Regions from separate parts of the Halodesulfovibrio sp. MK-HDV genome, predicted to be linked through region 3. Evidence: predicted binding sites of a transcription regulator. Region 3 holds the regulator's gene; each other region holds the start of a gene.
What was found. The regulator sigma-54, encoded in region 3, starts transcription at its own class of promoters, with help from an activator protein. The targets are predictions, from matches to a motif close to CTGGCACGGNNNNTGCTT.

Region 1 (3,211 bases), on a different contig from region 3:
GCCACAGATTGCCATTGCTCCGCCCCAGAGTATGGAGAAGAAGCCAGCCGTAATCGTACCACGGGTTGCAACTTTACCGCTCTTAGCGGTGAATACACGCTGCCAGATGTCCTGACCGATCATAATACCAAGATACATGAGCAGGAAGTACATAAGAAGCTGATCCCAGCCGATAGCAAACGGATCAAAGTAGGAAGGTGGAACTGCGTTGAACAACGCATCAAGGCCACCGGCTTTTTCGACAGAAAGCGGTACGAGGAAGCCGAACACGCCAACCATCATCAACACAAACTGGATAACATCTGTAATGGTTACAGACCACATACCGCCAAGCAGGGTGTACAGCAAAGATACTGCACCACCGGCGACCATGGATGTAACCATATCCCAACCGAAAAATGCGTGGAGAATAGTACCGATGGCGATAACCTGAACAACCGCGATCATTGCGGTGTATATGCAGGAGATAATTGCACTGATGTACCGTGCACTGGCTGCATAACGCACTTCCAGCATTTCACTCAGGCTGATAACGCGAAGGTTAGCCATTTTGCTTGAAAGCAAAATGCCCATGCTCATCACACCAAAGCCATACATAAGCACAACCCATGCTCCGGAGAAACCAAACTGATAGGCAAGCTTTACAGAACCGAAGGTAGCACCACCACCAAGAATAACACTGGCAAGACAGGGAAAGTACATCCAAAATTTTAAGTTACGACCGGCAACAAGAAAATCTTCATTACTTTTTGCGAAAAAGATTCCAGCAATACCGCACCCGATCATTACGAGGAAATAGGCGAGGATAATTATAAGATCGATAGACATATGTTACTCCGTTCCAGCTTGTCTCTTGTTGTAGGCAAGGCATGACAGAAAGGCATGCATGATTCCGGCAGCAGCAAAGGATGTAATATCAGCAGTGTCAGATTCAGGCAGAACTTCAACAAGATCCATCCCGATCAGATTCAACCCCTGACAAGATTCGAGCACAAGTTTTAGTGCTTCATGAGTGGTAAAGCCACCAATTTCAGGTGTACCGGTTCCCGGTGCATATGCAGCATCAAGGAAGTCGATATCAAAGGTCAGAAAAACTGGAGTTCCCGGAGCGATGCGTTCGCGAATGCGTTTAACAGCAGCTTCAATGCCTATGTGATGCAATTCCCATCCGGTAATCACATCCATTCCACTCTCACGTGCAAACTGTAAAGCATCACGGCTGTACAATGGACCACGGATTCCCACCTGAGAAGATGCTTCAGGCTTGATCAGTCCTTCCTTGATAGCCCAATGGAAGGTTGTTCCATGGTTGTACGGCTTACCAAAGTAGTCACTACCTGTATCGGAGTGGGCATCAAAATGAATAAGAGCTACCGGCCCATGCTTTTTAGCGACAGCACGCAATTCCGGTAATGTAATTGAATGATCGCCGCCCATGATTACAGGAATAGCGTCTTCCTGTAGCACGGTTGCCACGCCTTCTTCAATTTTTTCAAAGCTCTCTTCCAAGTAACCAGGAACAATATCAATATCGCCCCAGTCCACACCGCTACATTCTTCAAAAATATCTACATCAAGCACTTCGTTGTAATTTTTCAAAATGCTGGAAGCCGCTCTAATAGATTCGGGACCAAAACGACAGCCGGGCTTATATGATGTCGCGGTATCAAACGGTACGCCTAAAATTGCGAAGTCTACACCTTCTGCTGAAGCAACATGAGGCAAACGCATAAAAGTACGCACACCGCAAAAACGTGGGGATTCTAAAGAATTAACTGGTTTACTCATACTTTCCTCCTGAGATTGCCCTGCCCATGGGACAGTCTCAGCAAAACAAACGGGCACAAAATCAATATACAAGTTAAATTCGTCATGAAACACGACATCAATTTATCAAAGTAAATTGCCGGACAAGGGCAGGGTTGTACCTCTATAGAGGCAAGCCTCATGCCAAAACATAACCCGTTAAATTTTATTGATAATATCTGTAAGAAAGTTTTACCGACTATTCACTTTTGAATAGTTTTATAAGAGCAAAAAGAAAAAAGTCTGTAATCACAACACATTTCAACCTATTCACTTTTGCATAGGTATTAATTCAACATTGAATACAGCAATTCAATGTGTTTTTTGAGCGCCTCAAAAGTGCCTGTGCCCTGCATCCCGTGGCTTAAGCTCCCTCCGCTCTGCTATCTTTTCCGTAGAATTCCAAGAGGCACGGCTTCAACTTGCGGAGCTCCCAAAAACTTCAAAAATATCCACCCCACAAATCCCGTTTAAGCATTTCTCACGCGGTTTACTCGTTTTTACTCAACCCATGAGATTCAATCATGAAATTCTGCTCTTGAAATTCAACTGTCAAAATTCAACTTGTAAAATTCAATCCTTAAGCTCCAACTGGTAACTACAAAAAAAGCCGCTACGTTTGTAGCGGCTTTCTGAATGACAATAATAAAAATCTTACTGCTGAAGAGCACGGTCAATACGAGCAAGGGTACGCTCTTTACCGATGATCTCCATAACGTCAGGGAGGTTAGGACCACCCATCGCACCAACAAGTGCCACACGTAATGGAGGGCCAACAGCTTTAAACTTGAGGCCATTATCAGATACATAGTTACCCATAACATCGTGGGTAGTATCTTTAGTGAAAGCTTCAAGTGCTGCAAACTGTTCACGCATATTTGCAAGATGCTGTTTGCCTTCTTCAGTTAACGCTTTGGTTACTGCTTTTTCTTCAAACACGTATTCGGAATCAGAAAGAAGCATGAAACACATTGCGTCTACAAGACTAACAAGATCTTTTGCACGATCTTTAAAAAGAGGAGCCATTGAAGTTAATGTTTCAATGGAAACCTCAAAACCGGCTTCTTTTACGAACGGTGCAACCAGTGCTGCAAGTTCAGCGTCAGTAGATTCTTTCATGTACTGAGAGTTGAGCCAGAGAAGTTTGTCTGAATCAAAACCGGCAGCGGAAGAAGAAAGATTGTCAGCTGAGAATTTTTCGATGAGTTCGTCCAGAGCGAAAATTTCCTGATCACCGTGAGACCAGCCAAGACGTACGAGGTAGTTAACCAGCGCCTGCGGAAGCAGACCCATTTTTTCGTATTCCATAACGGATTTTGCGCCATGACGTTTGGAAAGCTTTTTACGATCAGAACCAAGAATCATTGGAACATGACCGAATTCAGGAAGATCCCAGCCCAGTGCA
Region 2 (3,211 bases), on a different contig from region 3:
TGTACGCAGCCGAGACCAAGTTCTTTCATGTTCATGCAGTTGCGTGCGAGTTCAGTCTGGTAACGAACTGCAGCAGGAAGAATTGAGGTACGAGCCAGTTTGATAGCAAGCTCAATTTCTGTCTGAACAACATTAATGTACTGTTCAAAGAAGATTGAAGTACGGCTGTCGAGTTCGCGCTTGGAAAGAACACCGAAGCTTTCGAACAATGCAACACTGGACTCGCTGTTGAGTGCAGTAAGTGCTTCAGGAGTAGTGCGAAGGTTTGCAAGACCGCGGGTCTTAGCTTCTTCAGCCCACTCGTCAGAGTAACCGTCACCGTTGAATACAACTGAGTCGTGTTCCTGAACGATTTCCTGAATAACTTTTGTTACTGCATCGTTGAGTTCCCAGTTCTCGCTGTACATGAGGTTCTCAAGACGGTTGGAAATGTAATCCAAAGAGTCAGAGAGAATAGTGTTCAGTACAAGCTGTGCACCGGCGATAGACTGGCTGGAGCCAACTGCGCGGAACTCAAAGCGGTTTCCTGTGAAAGCAAATGGACTTGTACGGTTACGGTCACCGGCGTCCATAGGCAGTGGAGGCAGAGTATCTACGCCTACACGCAGGATGCCTTTTGCTTCAGAGGTAGCTTCGTCACCATTTTTGATCTGGTCAAAGATGTCAGAAAGCTGCTGTCCGAGGTAGATGGACATGATCGCAGGAGGTGCTTCGTTCGCACCGAGACGGTGGTCGTTGCTTGCACATGCTACGCTGGAACGGAGTAATGAACCGTGTTTGTGAACAGAGCGGATCATAGCAGCACAGAAGAGCAGGAACTGAGCATTTTCATGCGGAGTTTCGCCCGGCTCAAAGAGGCTGCCGAATTTGCCGTTACCGATGGAGTAGTTCAGGTGTTTACCGGAACCGTTGATTCCTGCGAACGGTTTTTCGTGCATGAGGCACGCCATACCGTAACGCTTAGCAACGCTTTTCAGTACGCTCATGATCATCTGGTTATGATCGTTTGCGAGGTTGGAATCTTCAAACATTGGTGCAATTTCGTACTGACCAGGTGCTACTTCGTTGTGACGGGTTTTTACCGGCACGCCGAGTTTGTAGAGATCGCGTTCTGCTTCAATCATGAATGCGAGAACACGCTTCGGAATGGTACCGAAGTAATGGTCATCCTGCTCCTGACCTTTAGCTGGCTTTGCACCGAAAAGGGTACGGCCTGCAAGGTAGAGATCCGGGCGGGAGAAGTAGAAGTTACGGTCAACGAGGAAGTATTCCTGTTCTACGCCAGCGTAGTTCTGAATGCGTCCAAAATTTTCGTGACCAAGCAGCTTAAGTAGGCGGCTGGTCTGAGTATGAATGCACTGGTTGGAACGGAGAAGTGGAGTCTTTTTATCAAGTGCTTCACCAGTCCAGGAAACGAATGCAGTAGGGATACACAGGAAAACGCCATTATCGTTTTCTAAGAGGTAAGCAGGGTTTGTAAGGTCCCATGCGGTGTAGCCACGAGCTTCGAAGGTGGTACGCAGACCGCCGTTCGGGAAGCTGGATGCATCCGGTTCACCCTGAATAAGGGTAGTGCCGGAGAATTGGGCGATTGCGCCGCCGCGTCCGTCAGGCTCAAGAAAGCTGTCATGCTTTTCAGCGGTAAGGCCGGTAAGCGGGTAAAATACGTGTGTGTAGTGAGTCGCACCTCGAGAGAGAGCCCATTCTTTCATTGCTGAAGCTACTGCATCTGCAATAGAAGGGTCCATCTGTTCGCCATTTTCGATTGTGCGCTTGAGAGATTTATAAACAGGTTTAGGAAGGTGATCTTGCATGACTTTGTCATTGAACACATTGCGACCGAACAGGTCGGTTGGCTTTTCTTCCAAGAAATTTAATGGCTTGCTTGTTGGTGTCGTGTTGTTTACAGCCGAAATGGCTTTAAGTCTGGCTAACGATCCACTCATGAAAATCTCTCCTTTAAACTAATTTGCGCAATATAAAATGGTACACGCCTGAATAGGCATCTGCATTCTTCTTTTAGAAAATATAAAGCATAGATGGTGCCAGTTCTGTAAAATCAATATGTTACAAAAAAAGGCTGCTTCTGTTGATTTCTTTTTATGACAAATATGTCATAAAAACAACAATAAAAGCATCCAGATTTACAATATTGTAAAAACAAGCCCAAAAGAAGTCGCGTGCGGGTAAAACTAAATCACAATTTTGTAAAATAGACATGCGCACCGTAAGTAGGTACCAACTGCAATGAGCGAGTGCACTATGCAGCTGTAATCAAAATATCACAATGCCCAATTTTTACCAAAGTTGTAATAGTCTGGGATAATAGTTTTTCTGTCGATCTTTTGTTTAAAAGTCGATACTTGACTGAAACATTGGCGTAATTATTTTACTATATTACTCAGGAATATAGTATATGATGAAGATACATCCATTAATCAAAAAATGTAGTAAGTGAATTTAGCCTTGAGAGGTTGGCCATGATGAGACGGAGTATTGAAGATAGAAATATCAATCTAGATTTTATTCCGCCTAAGGTTAAGAAGGTGCTTGCACCAATTAAAAAGCCGTTAATGCATATGACTGGCGTTGATGGACTGTTTAATGTGTATGACAGCATTACAAGAAGAGATAACCCGCTTGAGTTTTGTCAAAACGGTTTAGAAATATTAAATATAGAAGTCGAAGCTCTCGGTAGAGGGCTGCGCGATATGCCGCTTGATAAGCCGCTTGTTATCGTTTCGAACCATCCGTTTGGTGGTATTGAAGGACTCGCGCTGATGGCAGAAATATTGCCGCTGCGTCCTGAATGTAAGTTTCTTGCGAACTTTATGCTTGGAATTATGCCAGAATTGCGTCCATGCATGATTGAAGTGAATCCGTTTGAAACAAAAGAGGCACGCCGCGCAAATGTTCGTGGACTTCGTAATGCGATTACACATGTAGCAGCAGGCGGAAGTCTTGTGGTGTTCCCAGCTGGAGAAGTTTCCCATCTTCAGCCTAAAATGGGCGGCATTGTTGATCCAGTATGGAGCAAAAACGTAGCGCGGATTATTCGTAAAACGAATGCCGACGTTTTACCTTTGTATTTCCATGGCCGTAATAGCCTGTTCTTTAATATGATGGGTATGGTGCATCCATTTGCACGCACAGCCATGCTCCCAAAACAACTATATAATAAACGAAACAAAAAAATTACTTACAGCGTCGG
Region 3 (3,211 bases):
GTCACAGACTGGCCATTGCACGAACGTGCACGAATCGGCCTGAGCTATCTTCCTCAGGAAAGTTCTGTTTTCAAAAAACTCACAGTCTCTCAGAACTTGCAATTAATTTTGGAACAAACAGCACTTTCCCGTGATGACCAGAAAAAACGTGAAGAAGAACTGATGGAAGAATTCGGTATCACACATATTCGTGATACCCATGCCATGCATATTTCCGGTGGTGAACGCCGCCGTCTTGAAATTGCCCGCGCATTAATCAGAGACCCTAAGTTTATTCTTCTCGATGAGCCATTTGCAGGCATTGACCCACTCGCTGTAGATGACATTCAGGACATCATCCGTAAACTGCGTGACAAAGGAATGGGCGTACTCATTTCCGACCACAACGTTAGGGAAACATTAAAAATTTGCGATAGAGCTAACCTTGTTTATGAAGGGCAAATAATTCTTTCCGGTACGCCGCAAGAGATAGTTGAGAACCCAAAGGCGCGTAGCGTCTACCTTGGAGAAGATTTTAGTCTCTAGTATCTTGATAAAAAATATAATTTGCACCCTCGCAATAAAGAAAAGCCCGTCCAACGGGCTTTTTTCTTGGTTGCATATAACTTTCCTATGTGGCAAAAAAGAGGTCAGTTATCTGATTTGGAATGTTTTTTGATAGGCAGTACTCGTACATTATATTTCAGCTTTTTAGCTAGTCGAACCACATAGGACATTCTTATATATGGCTCTTGAACTTCGCCAACAATTAAAGCTTGCCCAGCAGCTTGTAATGACCCCGCAATTGCAGCAGGCAATTAAACTGCTGCAGCTTTCTCGCGTGGAACTTGCTGAAACCGTTCAGCAGGAGTTGCTGGAGAATCCTTTTTTGGAAGAGTCCTTGGAAGAAACCGCTAATCCAGACAAAACTTCTGCTAAAGAGCAGCGTAAAGATGAACAGGAAGCTTACGACAAAGAGCTCTCTACTAACGCTGACTGGGAAGACTATCTGGGGGATTTCTCAAGTACCACCAAACAGGTTTCAATGCGAGAAACTGAAGCACTAGAGGAAATGAGCTCATTTGAAGCTCGTCTTGCTCCTGCTCCAACGTTAGACGGTCATCTGTACTGGCAATTAATGCTTTCTCCATTCTCTGAAGAGCAAATTCGCGTTGGAGAAATCATCATTGGCAGCATCAGCTCTAATGGGTACTTACATGTATCTACAGAAGAGCTGGCACAGATTGCTCAAAGCGATACTGAAACAGTCGAACAACTTATTGAGCATATTCAACAATTTGACCCTATTGGAGTTGCTGCTCGCACTCCGCAGGAATGCCTGCTCGTTCAGGTAAAAGCTCTCAATTACGACCGTGACCCAATTCTTGTAGATATTATTACTAATCATCTTGAAGACCTAGAGAAGCGTCGTTACAAACCACTTGCTCGAAAATACAAAATTTCCCTTGAAGATCTCAGAGAGTACCTAGATGTAATCCAGAGCCTTGACCCTATGCCGGGGGCACGGTTCGGTGGAGGAGAAGCACAGTATGTTTCTCCGGATGTTTACATCTATGAGTACGAAAAAGAATTCGTTATCGTCCTCAATGAAGATGGTTTACCACAATTACAACTCAGTGAATTAACAGAACAACTCCCGAAAACTACTAATGCTGAAGAAAAAGATTATTATCAGGACAAGATGCGCTCTGCCTCCTGGCTGATAAAAAGTCTGTACCAACGGCAACGAACTTTATATAAAGTAGTTGAGAGTATTGTTAAATATCAAAGAGAATTCTTCCTTAACGGTGTTACATCGTTAAAGCCGCTGATTCTTAAAGATATTGCAGATGATATTGGCATGCACGAATCAACGGTAAGCCGTATCACCACAAGTAAGTACATTTCGACCCCGCACGGTATTTTTGAACTGAAGTTCTTCTTCAACAGTGCAATTGGCCTTGATGATGGTAGTCAGGTCGGATCGGAGAGCGTAAAAGCACTCATTAAAAAGCTTATTAGTGAAGAAAATACAAAAAAACCGCTCAGCGATGAAAAAATCGGTGAGATTTTGAAAGAAAAACTGCAGGTTAACATTGCACGAAGAACTGTAGCTAAATACCGTACCGCAATGAATATCCCTTCATCATCCAAGAGAAAGGTGGTATTCTAGAAGCGAAACCAGCTGACTCACAGGGTTTCAAAAGTATCCAATTAGGAGGCACCATGAACATCGCATTCACATTCAAAAACTTTGAGCCTTCCAATCACCTAAAAGCTTATGCCAAACGACGCTTCAACAAGCTTGGCAGATTCTTACCGAACCCTGAACACTTGGAAATGCAAGTCTCACTTTCTGTTGACAATTTCCGCCACAAAGCCGAAATTTCACTTGTATCGGATAACTTAACTTTATCCGCTACCGAACAGTCTGAAGACATGTATGCAACCGTTGATCTTGTTCGCGATAAACTTAAAGCACAGATCATACGTCGTACGGAAAAACTGCAAACGAAACGCAAGGGTGCAGAGAAGTTTGTTCTAGAAGGTGACATGCCTCTAGAAGAAGCAGTAGAGGCAGAACGAACCATCATTGGTATGGATAATTTTATCCCGAAACCGATGGATCTTGACGAAGCCGCTATGCAGCTTGATGCACTTGATTATGACTTCCTTGTTTTTCTAAATGCTGAAACTGAACGGGTAAATGTGATCTACCGCCGAAAAGATAACAATTTCGGACTGATTGACCCCGTTTTCTAGGAAAAGTAATGAAACTGGGTGAATACCTAGAAAAAGAACTTGTATTGCCAGAGCTAACCGCCAGCACCAAACAAGAGGCGCTGGCGGAGCTCTTGGCTCCTGTCGTTGAAAAAAACCCATCCCTTGATGCTGAAGAAGTTTTTAACGTGCTTATGGAACGAGAAGCTCTCGGAACCACAGGTATTGGTAATGGCATTGCCATTCCTCACGGAAAACTTCCAGCACTCGATAAAATAGTAGTAGTAGCCGGTCGAAGCTTCGATGGGCTGGACTTTGATGCACTTGATCAAAAACCTTGTAAGATTTTCTTCATGGTGCTTGCTCCGGAAAACGTAGCAGGTACACACCTGCGCATCCTTGCCCAAATTTCGCGACTCCTGAAAGATGAGGATTTCAAACAATTATTTATGGAATCTGATAGTCAGGAAACTTTGTGGAACCTTTTATCTGCTGCGTAACATGAGTAATT
Region 4 (3,211 bases), on a different contig from region 3:
TGCTAAGAAAAGGTCATACGCCGCACCATTTATGATTTGTCCGTACAACATCCCTGTCGCCCCGAAGACACACGTAACTTTTGCTCCTGTCTTCTCATACTCAACCTTTAATTTTTTAAGCGTGTCTGTGAAGTTAGCCGAACAAGCTATAGATACGTTATCCACTCTTTCTGCTGCATTTAAGTGCACCGCAGCAATAAGGATCAACATGCATATTGTGTTATAAGTAAGAGCTTGTTTTAGCATAATAGTTCACCTCATCGAATTTTCATTTTGATTTAACAGACAGCCGTTACAGGAGGTTTTGCACGACACATGACACTCTTCCACACATCTCCAACTTCATCTTCAGTTAACGGGCGCTCCAACTTACGGGACAATTGACTCACAGCTTTGGTCACATCTTCAATATCTCTTTGAGCAAGAGAGCCATCGTCAGTCACCAGCCCGTACTCATTAAGAGCTATCAAAACAGCACGTTTGCCACTCTTGCTTCCAACACGCATCTTTCTTGTAATGCCCACTTCCTTTGGATCATATGGCTCAAATAAATCAGGAGACTTACTCAACGCGTGCACATGCAAACCTGATTCACAAGCAAAAACATCTTTCCCCACAATAGACTTTGTGCGCGGAATCGTAACATGCGCTACAGAAGCCACAAATTCACACAGTCCTTTAAGTACCCGTGGTGCATACTCAGTCGCATTTTGTTTTACTGCTAAATATGCCGCCAACTCTTCCGTTGCAGCTATTCCTGAACGCTCACCCACACCTAAAATACTTACATCAGCGTAGTCTGCGCCACTCTGAAGAGCAGTTATCGAATTTGCCGTAGCCATGCCAAAATCGTCATGACAATGAACAGCTATATCTACACTAAGTGCATCACGGAATCTGCTAATCAGTCGCACCATAGCAAGCGGAGTTAGCTGTCCCAAGGAATCTGCAAGCCGTACACGGGATGCTCCGTGTTTTTCTGCAACTAATGCCATGCGTAATGCGAACAATTCGTCAGCTCTCGACACGTCTTCAAGTCCGACGGAAATATAAGAAATGCCGCACTCTTTTGCGATTTCAATATTTTCTGCAAGAGATTGTAATAACGCTTCTCGCTGAGTGGATAATCTTTTTTCTATATGCAGATCAGATGATGGAACACCAATGTTCACTCGATCTACAGACAACTGCGCAGCGGTACGAATGTCTGCCTCTCTGCACGGCGACCATACGCTCAGTTTCGCAGTTACTTTTTTCTTTCGAGCATACGCTACAAAATCCGCCAAATCACTTTGCCCTACCCATCCCAACTCTATTTCATCTACACCGACCTGCAATAAGCCAGAAAATATTTTTTTTTCGTGTATTACTATCGAAATAGGCACCAAAAAGCTGAGCTCCTTCTCTTAAAGTAGTATCTAATAACATAGAACTTCCCTCTATAAGAATACTGAATGCATTTATAGACACGCTAGATAGAAACAACACTACCATTCAACATAAGCATTAATAGTGCCAACGTAGATATTACAGCAGATCATACGCTTATTGCCTATCTACAGAGAACTCATCCCTAATTATGCATACCTTTTTGTAGCTTCCTACATTTTTGAAGACATTTTTGTAGGTTCCTACATATCCAAATCTATCCACAAAAATGTACGTAAAATAGATAACTATCTGCTTTTAAAATACTTTTATTTAAAAAGTCTGTTTGGCACACCTTTCGCTTTATAGAGCACATAGTTGAAACAGGACCCTAACAGACTTGGAGACTAAAATGAGAAAAGTAGCAATCTACGGCAAAGGCGGAATTGGTAAATCCACTACTACCCAGAACACAGTAGCAGGGCTTTCCATGATGGGACGTAAAGTTATGGTTGTCGGCTGTGACCCTAAAGCAGATTCAACCCGCCTTTTGCTCGGAGGCCTCCAGCAGAAATCCGTGTTGGATACACTTCGTGAAGAAGGTGAAGATGTGGAATTGGAAGATATCCGTAAAGGAGGGTTCGGCAACACATGGTGCGTAGAGTCTGGTGGCCCTGAGCCGGGTGTTGGCTGTGCAGGTCGCGGAATCATTACTTCCATCAACATGCTCGAAAACCTCGGTGCTTATGAAGAGTCTGAAGACCTTGATTACGTTTTCTATGATGTTCTTGGTGACGTTGTGTGTGGCGGTTTCGCAATGCCTATTCGAGATGGCAAAGCCGAAGAAATCTACATCGTCTGTTCTGGCGAAATGATGGCCATGTATGCAGCAAACAACATTTGCAAAGGCGTCATGAAATACGCCCAGTCCGGCGGCGTTCGCCTTGGCGGTCTCATTTGTAACTCTCGTAATGTTGATAACGAAAAAGAGATGATTGAAGAATTCGCCCGCAAACTTGGAACACAGATGATTTATTTTGTTCCGCGTGACAACGACGTCCAGCGTGCAGAAATCAACAGAAAAACAGTTCTCGAATGGAACGATGCCGTGCCGCAGGCAGATGCATACCGTGGACTGTCTGATGCCATTGATAAAAACGAAATGTTCGTCATCCCGACTCCTTTAGAAATTGAAGAACTGGAAAGTCTGCTCGTTGACTTTGGCCTTATGGAAATAAGTTAGACGCCAACTCCGCACCACACGCACAACAAACTGGTCTTCAATCAACTGCATTGCACAATGCATAAACTGCATGGGGAGAAAGAATATGATGATTATGGTTAAAGCGATTGTTCGCCCTGAAAAAGTGGATGAGGTGCTCAAGGAGCTTATGGATAAGGGCTTCCCTGCGGTAACAAAATTCTCCGTTGCAGGACGCGGTAAGCAGCGGGGCATTAAAATTGGTGAAGTCACCTATGACGAACTGCCTAAAGTCATGCTGCTTTGCGTTGTCAAAGCTGAAGATAAAGATGATCTGATCGAAACGATTATGGACGCAGCACGCTCTGGCAAAAAAGGCGCATTCGGCGATGGCAAAATATTCGTCACAGCAGTTGAAGACGTATACACGATCAGTTCTGGTATCAAAGAAGCTTCTCCTGCAGCGGAGGGCTAGTCGCATGAAAGAGATTACCGCAATTCTGCGTATGGATATGATGAACCGCACCAAAAAAGCTCTTACAGAGCTTGGGGTGGATGCATTCTATGCATTTGAGGCTCAGGGCAGAGGCAAAGGCTTCGTTAACAAAAAAGTTCTGGCAGGCATGGAAGAAGGATATGAAG

Region 1: speB (agmatinase) is a predicted target of sigma-54. The motif match lies at 1,937-1,954, and genes of this name have one in related genera.
Region 2: MKHDV_RS05565 (glutamine synthetase III) is a predicted target of sigma-54. The motif match lies at 2,032-2,049, and genes of this name have one in related genera.
Region 4: MKHDV_RS03450 (LeuA family protein) is a predicted target of sigma-54. The motif match lies at 1,502-1,519, and genes of this name have one in related genera.

The regions. Positions count from the first base shown of each region.
Region 1 is NZ_WYDS01000023.1:7,924-11,134, reverse strand. It holds gene MKHDV_RS16125 (sodium:solute symporter) at 1-828, opposite strand, end outside; gene speB (agmatinase) at 832-1,788, opposite strand; gene gltX (glutamate--tRNA ligase) at 2,461-3,211, opposite strand, start outside.
Region 2 is NZ_WYDS01000005.1:140,295-143,505, forward strand. It holds gene MKHDV_RS05565 (glutamine synthetase III) at 1-1,946, opposite strand, end outside; gene MKHDV_RS05570 (lysophospholipid acyltransferase family protein) at 2,481-3,211, shown strand, end outside.
Region 3 is NZ_WYDS01000001.1:278,708-281,918, reverse strand. It holds gene lptB (LPS export ABC transporter ATP-binding protein) at 1-525, shown strand, start outside; gene rpoN (RNA polymerase factor sigma-54) at 725-2,152, shown strand; gene hpf (ribosome hibernation-promoting factor, HPF/YfiA family) at 2,206-2,742, shown strand; gene MKHDV_RS01325 (PTS sugar transporter subunit IIA) at 2,751-3,200, shown strand.
Region 4 is NZ_WYDS01000003.1:170,027-173,237, reverse strand. It holds gene modA (molybdate ABC transporter substrate-binding protein) at 1-246, opposite strand, end outside; gene MKHDV_RS03450 (LeuA family protein) at 279-1,385, opposite strand; gene nifH (nitrogenase iron protein) at 1,781-2,611, shown strand; gene MKHDV_RS03440 (P-II family nitrogen regulator) at 2,697-3,044, shown strand; gene MKHDV_RS03435 (P-II family nitrogen regulator) at 3,049-3,211, shown strand, end outside.